2 regions of the Streptomyces sp. XH2 genome follow, and region 2 is predicted to be linked to the other one. Evidence: riboswitches for the same ligand, from Rfam matches in the RefSeq annotation. Region 2 holds a riboswitch; the other holds the start of a gene.
The links. A riboswitch is a leader RNA that binds a small molecule or an ion and turns the genes downstream of it on or off. The one in region 2 is predicted to bind glycine.

Region 1 (6,480 bases), on a different contig from region 2:
GGTAGCCCTCGGCGTACTTGTTGGTGAGGACCGAGCCCTGGGCCTCCATGACCGCGACCGGAGCGAAGTTCTCCGAGGCGATCATTTCGAGGGTGGACTGCTGGCGGTGGAGTTCGGCGTCGACAGCGGCGGCGACGTCGGGGTCGAGCTCATGGAGGGAGCTGTTCAGAAGCGACATGAGTTCTTCCTGGACTTCCTGGGCGGAGGAGGAGGTGAGGGCGAGGTCAGCCGGCGAAGTCGTCGTACTCGGCGGCGGAGAGGAGGTCCGCCGGCTCGTCCGTGATCTTCACCTTGAACAGCCAGCCGCCCTCGAACGGGGCGGTGTTCACCAGCGAGGGGTCGTCCACGACGTCCTGGTTGGCCGCGGTGACCTCGCCGGTCACCGGGGAGTACAGGTCGCTGACCGACTTGGTCGACTCCAGCTCGCCGCAGGTCTCGCCCGCGGTGACGGTGTCACCGACGGCCGGGAGCTGGGCGAAGACGACGTCACCGAGCGCGTTCGCGGCGAACTCGGTGATGCCGACCGTGGCCACGCCGTCCGCGTCGGCGGCCGACAGCCACTCGTGCTCCTTGCTGTAGCGCAGCTGCTGGGGGTTGCTCATGGCTAGATTCTCCTGGATGCGCGTGAGTGCTTGTGCAACGGGTCTTGACAGGTGAGAACGGAGGGGGTCCGGATGATCTACGGGAGATCCCCGGGCGATCAGCGCTGCCGCTTGTAGAAGGGCAGGGCGACGACCTCGTACGGCTCGTGGGTGCCGCGGATGTCCACGGCCACGCCCCGCGTGCCGGGCGCGGCGTGCGCCGCGTCCACGTAGGCGATCGCGATCGGCTTGCCGAGCGTGGGGGAGGGGGCGCCGGAGGTGACCTCGCCGACGGTCTCGCCGCCGGCCGTCACCGCGAAGCCGGCGCGCGGGACGCGGCGGCCCTCGGCGATCAGCCCGACGAGCTTGCGCGGCGGCCGCGCCTCGGCGCGCTCCGCGGCCGCCTGCAGCGCGGCGCGGCCCACGAAGTCGCCCTCCTTCTCGAACTTCACGACCCGCCCCAGGCCCGCGTCGAACGGGGTGGTCGCGGTCGTCAGCTCGTGCCCGTACAGCGGCATGCCCGCCTCCAGGCGCAGCGTGTCGCGGCAGGAGAGGCCGCACGGCACGAGGCCGGCGTCCGCGCCCGCCTCCGTGAGGGCCTTCCACAGCTTCTCGGCGTCGCCGGGGGCCACGAACAGCTCGAAGCCGTCCTCACCCGTGTAGCCGGTGCGGGCGATGAGGGCCGGCACGCCCGCGACGGTGCCGGGCAGGCCCGCGTAGTACTTCAGGCCGTCCAGGTCGGCGTCGGTCAGCGACTTCAGGATGCCCGGGGACGCGGGGCCCTGGACGGCGAGCAGGGCGTACGCGTCGCGGTCGTCGCGGACCTCCGCGTCGAAGCCGGCGGCGCGCTCGGTCAGCGCGTCGAGCACGGTCTGCGCGTTGGAGGCGTTGGCCACGACCATGTACTCGGTGTCGGCGAGGCGGTAGACGATCAGGTCGTCGAGGATGCCGCCGTCCTCGCGGCAGATCATCGTGTAGCGGGCGCGGCCGGTGGCGACGCTCCCTATGTTGCCCACCAGGGCGTAGTCCAGCAGGGCGGCGGCCTGCGGGCCGGTCACGGTGATCTCGCCCATGTGCGAGAGGTCGAAGAGACCCGCGCGGGTGCGGACCGCGACGTGCTCGTCGCGCTCGCTGCCGTAGCGCAGCGGCATGTCCCAGCCGGCGAAGTCGGTCATGGTCGCGCCGAGCTCGCGATGCAGGGCGTCGAGGGCTGTGCGGCGAGGAGTGTCGGTCATGTGTGGGCTCCCGGACATGGCAGTGAGGACGTCCTCCCCATCTGTCATCGGAACCTGAGAGGTTCACCGGAAGCCACCGCGACACGCGGGAGCCCGGCTTGCACCTTGGGTGGAGCCGCACGCGGTGCGGCCCGCTTTTCAGATCTGCCTCGTCCGCGCGGTACGGGGCCTGAGAGATTCAAGGGAGGAACTTGCTCCTTCGGCGCCCAGCGCACACGGCGTCGCGTGCAGCCTGGGACTCTCCCGCGCGGATTCGAGCGGCCGGTATGCAGTTGGATACGCAGTTGGCGCGCACATCATTGCACGTACGAGCGCGATACGGACTGCCTGGCGCCCCTCGAATTCGATTACCTTGCCTTTACGTTCCGTGGGTAGGGGCCGGTGACGGGCAGTGACCGGACCGGGGGAGAGGCAGAACCGATGGGAACAGCACCGACAGCACCGACAGCGGGCGGGGCCGCGGCGGAGAGCGGCGGCCCTCCGCCCGCGGCACGGCCCCGGGCCGGGGTGCTGGACCTGCGCGGCGGCGCGGGCCGCGGGGAGCTGTGCTTCCCCGCGGGCGACCTGCTGATCGTCTCCGGCCTGCCCGGAAGCGGGAAGTCGACGCTCATCCGGCGCGCGGTGGCCGCGCTCGACGCATGGGACGGGATCGTCTGGTGCGTCGATTCCCAGGACGCCCGCGAGCGGTTGGAGCGGCGCGCGCCCGGCTGGCTCCCCTACGGCGCGTACCGGCCGTTCGCCCGGCTCGCCCACTACGCGGCGCTGCGGCGCGCCCTGCGCTCCGGTGCGAGCGTCGTCGTGCACGACTGCGGGCAGCGGGGGTGGGTGCGCCGCTGGGTCGCGCGCGACGCCCGCCGCCGGGGCGCGGCGGCCCACCTCCTGCTCCTCGACGTGCCCCCGGGCACGGCGCTGGCCGGGCAGGCGGAGCGAGGCCGGGGCGTCTCGCCGCACGCCTTCGGGCGGCACCGGCGGGCGATGGCCCGGCTGACCGCCGAGGTCACGGCGGGCCGGCCGCCGGCGGGGGTGACGTCGGTGCTCCTGCTGGACCGCGGGGCGGTGGACGCGCTCCGGAACATCGCCTTCACGTAGGGGCCGGCACCCGGGCGGGGCGGCCGCCGCCTACAGCGGCAGCGGTACCGGCAGGGGCATGCCGTCGCCCGTCAGGGGGAGTCTGGACAGGAGGTCCTTCACGACGGCCAGGGCCTCCGTGATCGCCGTCTGGACGCCCGCCCTGTCCTTCTTCTCCACCGCGTCGACGAGCTTCTGCACCGCCGCCGCCAGCTTCTTCAGCAGGTCGTGGACGTCGCCCACGGGGTCCGTCGCCGGGCGTCCCCTGGCGGGCGGGGTGGCCCTCAGGGAGTCCGAGAGGCGCCCCGTCGCCGCCTGCAGCCGCTGCTGCATCTCCTTGAGCGCGGCCACGTCCGGCGTCTTCGACTGCGCCTCCTTGCCGATCCGGGAGAGCAGGGTGAGCGCCTCCCCCAGCTGCCCGACGGCGTCGAGCTGCTGCTGGACCGCCGCCTTCGGCGCCCGGGACGGGGTCACGACCACGGACATGTCGGGGTCCGGGGCGTTCACGGCGGCGAGGGAGGGGCCCGCGACGGCCACGGCGACGGAACCGCAGGCGGCGACGGCTATCGCCGATGCGGCGAACTTGTTGACACGCATGCTGGAGGTCCCTTCGGCTGTCGTGGGGGCTTCCCGATCACCGTGGGACGCGTGGTGGCCCTGCGCAACCCGGTGGCCACGGTCAGTGCCGTGACAAGAGTGGGTGACCGCCCGTCCGGGCCGCCCTGACCTGGGACATCACGGGCGATTTCGGCAGCCGGCGGGAGCGGCCGGGGGTTCAGCCGTTAGGGTGCGGGTGCGGCCTTGTCGAGACGGTGGTTGGACGGCGTTGGACGAGTTGGACGAGATGAGCATCCCCGGGCAGCACGGCGGCCGGGCCCCGGCCCCCGCCGGCAGTGGCACGCCCGCAGCCGGCGCGCCCGGCTGGCCCGCCAACGAGCTCGAAGAGGTGCTCGCCGCCTCCGTGGGCGTGCCCGGCGCGGGCCCCCGCATCGTGGAGGCGCTCGGCCGCAGCCACGTCTGGATTCCGCTTCCGGCCGGCGGCGGCCAGGACAGCCCCGACCTCGACGTGCCCACGCTGGAGCTCGACGGCGCGGCCTTCGTGCCCGTCTTCAGCTCCGAGGGCGAGCTCCTGCGCGTCGCGGGCGAGCGCATGCCGTACGCGGTCGCCCCGGCCGTCGAGTTCGCCCGCGGCCTGCCCCCGCAGGTGGGCATCGTCGTCAACCCCGAGGGCTCCGTGGGCGCCCCGCTGCCCCCGCCCGCCGTCGCCGAGCTGTGCCGGGCCGGCCGCACCGTCCTCGACGGCGACGCCACCGGCGGCCGGGTGCGGCTCTTCGAGCCCGACTGGCAGGACGAGCCGACGGCCTTCCTGGCCGCCGCGGGCCTCGAGTTCACCGCCGCCCGCACCGTCCGGACGGCCCGCCGCGCCCTCGCCAGCATCGAGGGCGCCGCCCCCGCGCTGTTCGTCGGCGTCGAGCTGGACCTGCCGGATCCGGAGAGCCGCACCGCGGCGCACGACGCCCTCGGCCGCGCCCTCGGCTCCGTGCCCGTGCCCTGGCCCGTCCAGCTGGTCTTCCTGGACGTGGCACGGGACCCGGTCGGCGACTGGATGCGGGACCGGGTCCGCCCGTTCTACGACCGCGACCTGTGACTCCTCCCCTGTCCGCCGCGGCGGGCTCGTAAGCTGGTCGGACGACCACGGGGGCGCGCCGGCGCTCCCCGGGTCGCAGCAGCAGTCAAGGCCGAGAGAAGAGGCGGACCCAGGTGAGCGCGGGCGCGGAGAGCGGCGTGGAGCAGATGCTGCGCCAAGTGGCGCCCGGCCGGTACGACGCGTACGAGGCACTGCTGCGCTCGCTGGCCGAGGGCCGGGTCTGGATGCTGCTCTGGCACGGCCAGGCCGGTTCGCCCGACGCCCAGTACGGCAACATGGAGGTCGAAGGCCTCGGCTACGCCCCGTGCGTGACGTCGGCCCAGGAGCTCGCCGCCAGCGGCTGGAACCGCGCCCACGAGGTGATCTCCGGCCGCGCCGTCGCCGAGGCGCTCTCCCCCGGCCGCTGGGGCCTGTGGCTCAATCCGCACGCGCCCGGCGGCGGCGTCGGCATCCCGTGGCTCGACCTGCGCCGCATCGCCGGCGGCCTGGACCGGCTGCCGGCCGGGCCGCTGCGGCTGAGCGAGCCCGGCGTGGAGATCCCGCAGTTCTACGCCCTCCTCGGGCAGAACGCCCACCGCACCCCCGCGGTGCGCTCGCTGCGCCGCGCCTGGGTGCAGCCCGCCCTCGGCAGCGCGTACCTGGCCATCGGCCTGGACCTCTACGACACCTCGCCGGGGTCGGTGGAGTCCGTGCGGCTGATGATGCAGCAGTCGATCGGCGCGGTGCCGGACGGCCTGCCGGTGTCCACGGTCGCGATGTCGGACGAGCACGACCCCGTCGCGATGTGGATGCGCGCCAACGCCCGCCCGTTCTACGACCGCGACGCCCACGGCGCGCCCGCCGCTCCTTCCGGTTACGGGTACCCTCCGCAGACCGGGGCCTACTGACGGGTGCCCGGCGGGGCTCCGCCGCCCGCCCGGCGCCCCGTAGGCCGATCACGGTTGTCCGTATAACGGAACTCCCCTGCACACATCACGGTTGCGCATCCTTTGCCGACCAGGTCTGGCGGGTGATCGCGGGGCCGTTGAAGACTCCCGCCACAAGGACTCCGGGTCCTGCGTACGACCTGCTCCGCGTGCACGTCCCGCAACTTCTCGCACCATCGCACCATTCGCACCAGTGATGTGAATCAGCCGCATGCGCGGCGGCGTTGGGCCGGCGAGTGCCGGCCGAGGGGGGTCCACCAGACGATGACGGCACCACTGCACGACACGGACGCGGCGCAGACCGCTGCCGTCGACGTCGCCGCCGACGTGCCGGCCACGGCGATCGAGGGCCGGTCCCCCTGGCGGATCGCCTGGATCCGGCTGAAGCGCGACAAGTTCGCCCTGGCCGGCGGCACCGTCGTGGTGCTGCTCATCCTCGTGGCGGTCTTCGCCCCGCTGATCGTGGGCGCCCTGGGCCACCCGCCCAACGAGTTCCACGAGGACCAGATCGACCCCCTCTTCAGCACGCCCAAGGGCTCCTGGGGCGGCGTCAGCTCGGACTTCCTCTTCGGGGTCGAGCCCGTGAACGGGCGCGACGTCTTCAGCCGCATCGTCTACGGGGCCCGGGTCTCGCTCCTCGTGGCCTTCCTGTCCGCCGTCGTCGCGGTCTTCCTCGGCACCGTCTTCGGCATCGTCGCCGGTTTCTTCGGCGGCTGGATCGACGCCGTGATCAGCCGGGTCATGGACCTCCTGCTGGCCTTCCCCCAGCTGCTGTTCATCATCGCGCTGGTGTCCGTGGTCCCCGACTCCCTGTGGGGGCTGACCGGTTCGGGCGTGCGCATGGGCGTGCTGATCGCCGTCATCGGCTTCTTCGGCTGGCCCTACATCGGGCGCATCGTGCGCGGCCAGACCCTCTCGCTCAGGGAGCGGGAGTACGTCGAGGCCGCGCGCAGCCTGGGCGCGGGCCGCGGCTACATCCTCTTCCGCGAGCTGCTGCCCAACCTGGTCGCGCCGATCACCGT
Region 2 (6,480 bases):
TTCGGCCGAGCAGGCGGCCAAGCCCAGCCTGCGCGGAAAACCCGTGGTCGTGGGCGGGATCGGGCCGCGCGGCGTGGTGGCCACCGCGTCGTACGAGGCGCGGGTCTTCGGCATCCGCTCAGCGATGGCCACGGCGCAGGCCCGCAGGCTGTGCCCCAACGCCGCCTACCTCACCCCGCGGTTCTCGCTCTACCGCGACATCAGCGAGGTGGTCATGGGCCTGCTCCGCGCCCTGTCGCCGCTGGTGGAGCCGTTGAGCCTCGACGAGGCGTTCGTGGATCTGGAGGCGGGCGGCGTCGAGCCCACCCCCGCGGCCGTGCGCGCCGTCGGTGAGCGCCTGCGCCGGGACATCCGCGCGGCGACGGGCCTCAGCGGGTCGGTGGGGCTCGCCGCCTCCAAGATGCTCGCGAAGATCGCCTCCGAGGACGCCAAGCCCGACGGCCTGCTGCTCATCGAGCCGGGCACCGAGCTGGAGACGCTGTGGCCCATGTCCGTGCGCGTCATCCCGGGCGTCGGTCCCGCCACCGCCGAGACGCTGCGCCGGGCGGGCATCGCCACCGTCGCCGACACGGCGGAGGCGGGCGAGGCGGAGCTGGTGCGGCTCCTGGGCAAGGCCCACGGCGCGGGGCTGTACGCCCTGGCCACCGGCCATGACGACCGCCCCGTCGTCGCCGAGCGGGACGCCAAGTCCGTGTCCGTGGAGGACACCTTCGAGGAGGACCTGACCGACCGGACCCGGGTGCAGCTGGAGATCGCCCGGCTCGCCGACCGCTGCGTCCAGCGGCTGCGCGCGGCCGGCCGGTCGGGGCGCACCGTCGTCATCAAGGTGCGCAGCTACGACTTCTCCACGCTGACCCGCTCCGAGACCCTGCGCGGTCCGACGGACGACCCCGCGGTGGTCCGGGAGGCGGCGGCCCGGCTGATCGACGGCGTCGACACCACGACGGGGGTCCGGCTGCTCGGCGTCGGCGTCAGCGGCCTCGCCGACTACACCCAGGAGGATCTGTTCGCGCAGGCCGCGAGCGAGGCGTCCGCCGCGGCGGACGCCTCGGGCGGCGCTGAGCCGGCGCGGGGCTCCGGCGACGAGCCGGGGGAGGGCGCAGGCGTGGTGGAGCGGCCGCGGCGGTGGCTGCCGGGCCTGGACGTGCGGCATGCCGAGTACGGGGCGGGGTGGGTGCAGGGCAGCGGGGTCGGGCGGGTCACGGTCCGCTTCGAGACGCCCTGGTCGGAGCCGGGCCGGGTACGGACGTTCGCCGTCGACGACCCGGATCTGGAGCCGGGGGAGCCGCTCCCTCTCGTGAGGGAGGCCCGGCCGGACGGGGACGCGGCGTGTCCGGACCCGCCCGCGGCTCAGGTGAGGGAGGCCGACCCGGGTCCAGGGCCGTCGGAATCCGCCGCACCGGAAGACGTACCGGAGCCGCCCGGCCCGGCCTCCCCGAAGCCCGGCCCGGCGACGAACGCCGCCGCGGCCGGCCCCGCGCCTGAGCCCGATCCCGGGCCCGCACTCGACTCCGGAGCGGTCTCGGGACCCGTAGCCGACCCGGTGCCGGGGGAAGGTCCGGGACCCCCGGCCGACCCGGGATCCCCGGCCGGGCCAGCGCCCGGCCCCGTGGCCGGCGCTTCGGGGAGTGCCTCCGGGGCCGGCGCCTCTCCCGGCCCCGCCGCCGGTTCCCGCCCCGTGCCCGGGATCGCCAGGCGGTAGTGGTGGTAGAGCTGCAGCTCCTGTTCCGGCGAGAGGTGGCGGCCGACGCCGAAGTCCGGGGCTTCCCTGATCAGCGCCCGGTCGTACGGGGTGCGCAGGCCTTCCTCGGCGATCTCACCGGTCGCCAGGGGAATGAACGCGTCCCGCCGGAAGAAGCCGGTCCGTACCGCCGCCCACAGCGGTTCGCCGGTCGCGTCGTCGAGATAGACCTCGTCCACCGTGCCGATCTTCGTCCCGTCCCGGTCGAAGACCTTCCAGCCGATCAGGCTCCGGGGATCGATGTCGCTCTGCACGGTTTCCTCCCAGGATCGGCGCCTCCTCCCACCCAAAAACACAAAGCGGGAAGCGGCCACTCGGGAGATCCGGCGGGAAACATGCGCTGGTAGTCTGGCGAGTGGCCGCAGAATCCGTGCGGGAGAGTCCTCCGGGAGCCCGCCCAGCGGGGTCGGCGGAGGCGCCGAAGGAGCAAATCCTCCCCGGAATCTCTCAGGCACCCGTACCGCACGGACAAGGTCACTCTGGAAAGCAGGGCGGGCCCGGTCAGCCACAGCGCCGAAGCCCCTCCTCACCGACGGTGAAAGCCGGGCCGCGCGTGCCGCGGGCCGGTGAAGCTCTCAGGTTGAGATGACAGAGGGGGAGGCCGTCCGGGTACCCGCGCCGTGGTACCCCTCGCAGGTCGCAACGACCAGGAGGCCTCCGCAGATGACCGCCCACCGCATCGCCCTTTCCGACCTGGAGCGGGACACCCCGTTCGAGCGCCGCCACATAGGCCCTGACGGCGAGGCCCAGGCCAAGATGCTCGCCCAGGTCGGCTTCGGCTCGCTGGACGAGCTGACCGCCGCCGCCGTGCCGGAAGTGATCAAGAGCGTGGGGGCCCTGGCCCTGCCCGAGGCCCGCAGCGAGGCCGAGGTCCTCGCCGAGCTGCGCACGCTGGCCGGCCGCAACGAGGTCCTCGCCCCGATGATCGGCCTGGGCTACCACGGCACGTTCACCCCGCCGGTGATCCTGCGCAACGTCATGGAGAACCCCGCCTGGTACACGGCCTACACGCCGTACCAGCCGGAGATCTCCCAGGGCCGCCTGGAGGCCCTGCTCAACTTCCAGACCGTCGTCGCGGACCTGACCGGGCTGCCCACCTCCGGCGCCTCCCTCCTCGACGAGGGCACCGCCGCCGCCGAGGCCATGGCGCTGTCCCGCCGCGTCGGCAAGGTCAAGCAGGGCGTCTTCCTCATCGACGCCGACACCCTGCCGCAGACGATCGCCGTGATCGAGACGCGCGCCGAGCCGACGGGCGTCGAGGTCGTCGTCGCCGACCTGAGCGCGGGCATCCCCGACGAGATCGCCGAGCGCGGCGTCTTCGGCGTCCTCCTGCAGTACCCCGGCGCCTCCGGCGCCGTGCGCGACCCGCGCCCGGTCATCGAGCGCGCCCATGAGCTCGGCGCGATCGTCACCGTCGCCGCCGACCTGCTGGCCCTGACCCTGCTGACCTCGCCCGGCGAGCTCGGCGCGGACATCGCGGTCGGCACCACCCAGCGCTTCGGCGTGCCCATGGGTTTCGGTGGCCCGCACGCCGGCTTCATGGCCGTGCGCGAGCAGTTCGCCCGCAGCCTCCCCGGCCGCCTCGTCGGCGTCTCCGTCGACGCCGACGGCAACAAGGCCTACCGCCTGGCCCTGCAGACCCGTGAGCAGCACATCCGCCGCGAGAAGGCCACCAGCAACATCTGCACCGCGCAGGTGCTCCTCGCCGTCATGGCGGGCATGTACGCGGTCTACCACGGCCCCGAGGGCCTGGCCGCCATCGCCCGCCGCACCCACCGCTACGCCGCGATCCTCGCCGAGGGCCTGCGCGCCGGCGGTGTCGAGCTCGTCCACGGCTCCTACTTCGACACCCTGACCGCGCGCGTGCCCGGCCGGGCCGCCGAGGTCGTCGAGGCCGCCCGCGAGCGCGGCGTCAACCTGCGCCTGACCGACGCCGACCACGTGGGCATCGCCTGCGACGAGACCACCACCCGCGCCCACCTGGACTCCGTCTGGGCCGCGTTCGGCGTGGCGGGCGACGCCGAGGCGCTCGACGCGGTGGCCGCCGAGGCGCTCCCCGGGGCCCTCCTGCGCACCGGCGAGTACCTCACGCACCCGGTCTTCCACGAGCACCGCTCCGAGACGGCCATGCTGCGCTACCTGCGCCGCCTCGCCGACCGGGACTACGCCCTGGACCGCGGCATGATCCCGCTCGGCTCCTGCACGATGAAGCTCAACGCCACGACCGAGATGGAGCCGGTCACCTGGCCCGAGTTCGGTGCGCTCCACCCCTTCGCGCCGATCGGGCAGGCGCAGGGCTACGTCACGCTGATCACCGAGCTGGAGGAGCGGCTCGCCGAGGTCACCGGCTACGACAAGGTCTCCATCCAGCCGAACGCCGGCTCCCAGGGCGAGCTCGCCGGCCTGCTGGCCGTGCGCGCGTACCACCGCGCCAACGGCGACGAGCAGCGCACCATCTGTCTGATCCCGTCCTCGGCGCACGGCACCAACGCCGCCAGCGCCGTGATGGCCGGCATGAAGGTCGTCGTCGTCAAGACGGCCGACGACGGCGAGGTCGACGTCCAGGACCTGCGCGCCAAGATCGAGCAGTACCGCGACGAGCTGGCCGTCCTGATGATCACGTACCCGTCGACGCACGGCGTCTTCGAGGAGCACGTCGCCGACATCTGCGCCGAGGTGCACGAGGCCGGCGGCCAGGTCTACGTGGACGGCGCCAACCTCAACGCCCTGGTGGGCCTGGCGAAGCCGGGCAAGTTCGGCGGCGACGTCTCGCACCTGAACCTGCACAAGACCTTCTGCATCCCGCACGGCGGCGGCGGTCCCGGCGTCGGCCCGGTCGCCGTCCGCGCGCACCTCGCCCCGTACCTGCCCAACCACCCGCTGCAGCCCACCGCCGGCCCGGAGACGGGCGTCGGCCCGATCTCGGCGGCGCCGTGGGGCTCGGCCGGCATCCTGCCGATCTCCTGGGCGTACGTCCGGCTGATGGGCGGCGAGGGCCTCAAGCGCGCCACGCAGGTGGCGGTCCTCGGCGCGAACTACATCGCCAAGCGCCTGGAGCCGCACTACCCCGTGCTCTACACCGGCCCGAACGGCCTGGTGGCGCACGAGTGCATCGTGGACCTGCGGCCGCTGACCAAGGCCACCGGCGTGAGCGTCGACGACGTCGCCAAGCGGCTGATCGACTACGGCTTCCACGCGCCGACCATGTCCTTCCCGGTGGCCGGCACCCTGATGATCGAGCCCACGGAGAGCGAGGACATCGCCGAGCTGGACCGTTTCTGCGAGGCGATGATCGCGATCCGCGCCGAGATCGAGAAGGTCGGCTCGGGGGAGTGGGGCAAGGACGACAACCCCCTGCGGAACGCCCCGCACACCGCCGCGTCCGTGACGGGCGCGTGGGAGCACGCGTACAGCCGCGAGGAGGCCGTCTTCCCCGCCGGGGTCTCCGCCGACAAGTACTGGCCGCCGGTGCGGCGCGTCGACGGCGCGTACGGCGACCGCAACCTCGTGTGCTCCTGCCCGCCGCTGGAGGACTACGACGGCTGATCAGGACGACGGGCCCCTGCCGAGGGGCCCGGACCTGACGGGGGCCGGTCCGGCGATCTCGCCGGGCCGGCCCCTTTGCGCGGATGCGGTGCCTTGCGTGCGGTGCTGATGCGGTGGTGCGAGCTCAGGCGGCCGTCACCACATTCCCCGGGTCCAGCGGCCGGTGCGGCGCGATGACGCGGCCGTCCGGCAGCAGCTCACCGGTGTCCTCGAAGTGCAGGACGCCGTTGCACAGCAGGCTCCAGCCCTGCTCCGGGTGGTGCGCCACGAGGTGCGCGGCTTCCCGGTCGGTGGAGTCGGCTGAGGGGCACGTGGGCTGGTGCTGGCACATGGGAGGGTTCTTTCGCTGCGATGTGGTGGCTGTCGTGCGGCTCGATTCGGTGTTCATGCCGCCCCCCGTTGGCGAATCGGTTGGTCGATACCAGTGTTGCCCTACGGGCGTGATTCCGCAGGGATTTCCCGGCAGCGCTCCTCACTCGTTGGAGACGCGTCACCCGTGCGGGCGGTTGCTCCCAACAGGACTGCCCGGACGGATGGTTGTGGGTGGCCGGTACGGGCTAGCCCAGGAGGATGAGCACACGTGTGCGCCCCGCGGCGGAGGCCACGGGGCGCGCGGACGGGAGGACGGCAGGGGAACCGGGTCAGGCCGGGGTCTTGAGCAGCGGCGCGGGCGTCAGGCGGAGCGTCAGGACCGGCAGCAGCTCGGCGAACCGGTGGGGGCGGTGCGCGGCGATGCCCGGCGGCGCGGGGGCGAGCGGCACCAGGAGGTCGCCGGGCCCGGGCAGCCCGGAGGAGGCGTCGGAGGTGACGTCCCCGTGCAGCCAGAGGGTGAGCATGTACAGCTCGGGCACGGACAGCAGCCGGGGCTGGTACGGGGTCGCCAGCGCCTCCGCCTGCCGCAGGGCGCGTTCCGTGGAGGCGAGGTAGGGGCCCTCGCAGAAGTGCGCGAACGCCCAGCCGTCCGCGGTCTGCACCGTCTCGCCCGCGGCCACCACCCGCTCGGTGCTGCGGATCAGGAACCGCCAGCCGGTGAGCCGGCTGCGCGGCGCGCCCCCGCGGCCCGTCACCTGCTCCAGCACGTGGACGGGCAGCGGGAGTTCGGGGGTCAGCGGCCCTTGCGCGGCCTTCAGCGACGGGGTGCGGGCCTCGCGCACGGCCGAGGGGGAACCGAGGGCGCTCAGAACGCTGCGCAG

Region 1: linked by a shared signal. The riboswitch ahead of gcvT (glycine cleavage system aminomethyltransferase GcvT) and the one ahead of gcvP (aminomethyl-transferring glycine dehydrogenase) in region 2 are both predicted to bind glycine.

What each region holds. Positions count from the first base shown of each region.
Region 1 covers NZ_JBMMMZ010000012.1:278,641-285,120, forward strand. Annotated here, with positions in the region: gene glyA (serine hydroxymethyltransferase) at 1-178, opposite strand, end outside; gene gcvH (glycine cleavage system protein GcvH) at 225-602, opposite strand; gene gcvT (glycine cleavage system aminomethyltransferase GcvT) at 701-1,816, opposite strand; glycine riboswitch at 1,965-2,072, opposite strand; gene ACOTKD_RS25190 (AAA family ATPase) at 2,237-2,905, shown strand; gene ACOTKD_RS25195 (hypothetical protein) at 2,936-3,481, opposite strand; gene ACOTKD_RS25200 (enhanced serine sensitivity protein SseB) at 3,729-4,532, shown strand; gene ACOTKD_RS25205 (enhanced serine sensitivity protein SseB C-terminal domain-containing protein) at 4,679-5,419, shown strand; gene ACOTKD_RS25210 (ABC transporter permease) at 5,723-6,480, shown strand, end outside.
Region 2 covers NZ_JBMMMZ010000004.1:465,044-471,523, reverse strand. Annotated here, with positions in the region: gene ACOTKD_RS11555 (DNA polymerase IV) at 1-1,702, shown strand, start outside; partial or broken gene ACOTKD_RS11550 (PRC-barrel domain-containing protein) at 1,684-1,995, opposite strand; glycine riboswitch at 2,105-2,214, shown strand; glycine riboswitch at 2,216-2,340, shown strand; gene gcvP (aminomethyl-transferring glycine dehydrogenase) at 2,405-5,287, shown strand; gene ACOTKD_RS11540 (DUF5999 family protein) at 5,412-5,618, opposite strand; gene ACOTKD_RS11535 (hypothetical protein) at 5,929-6,480, opposite strand, start outside.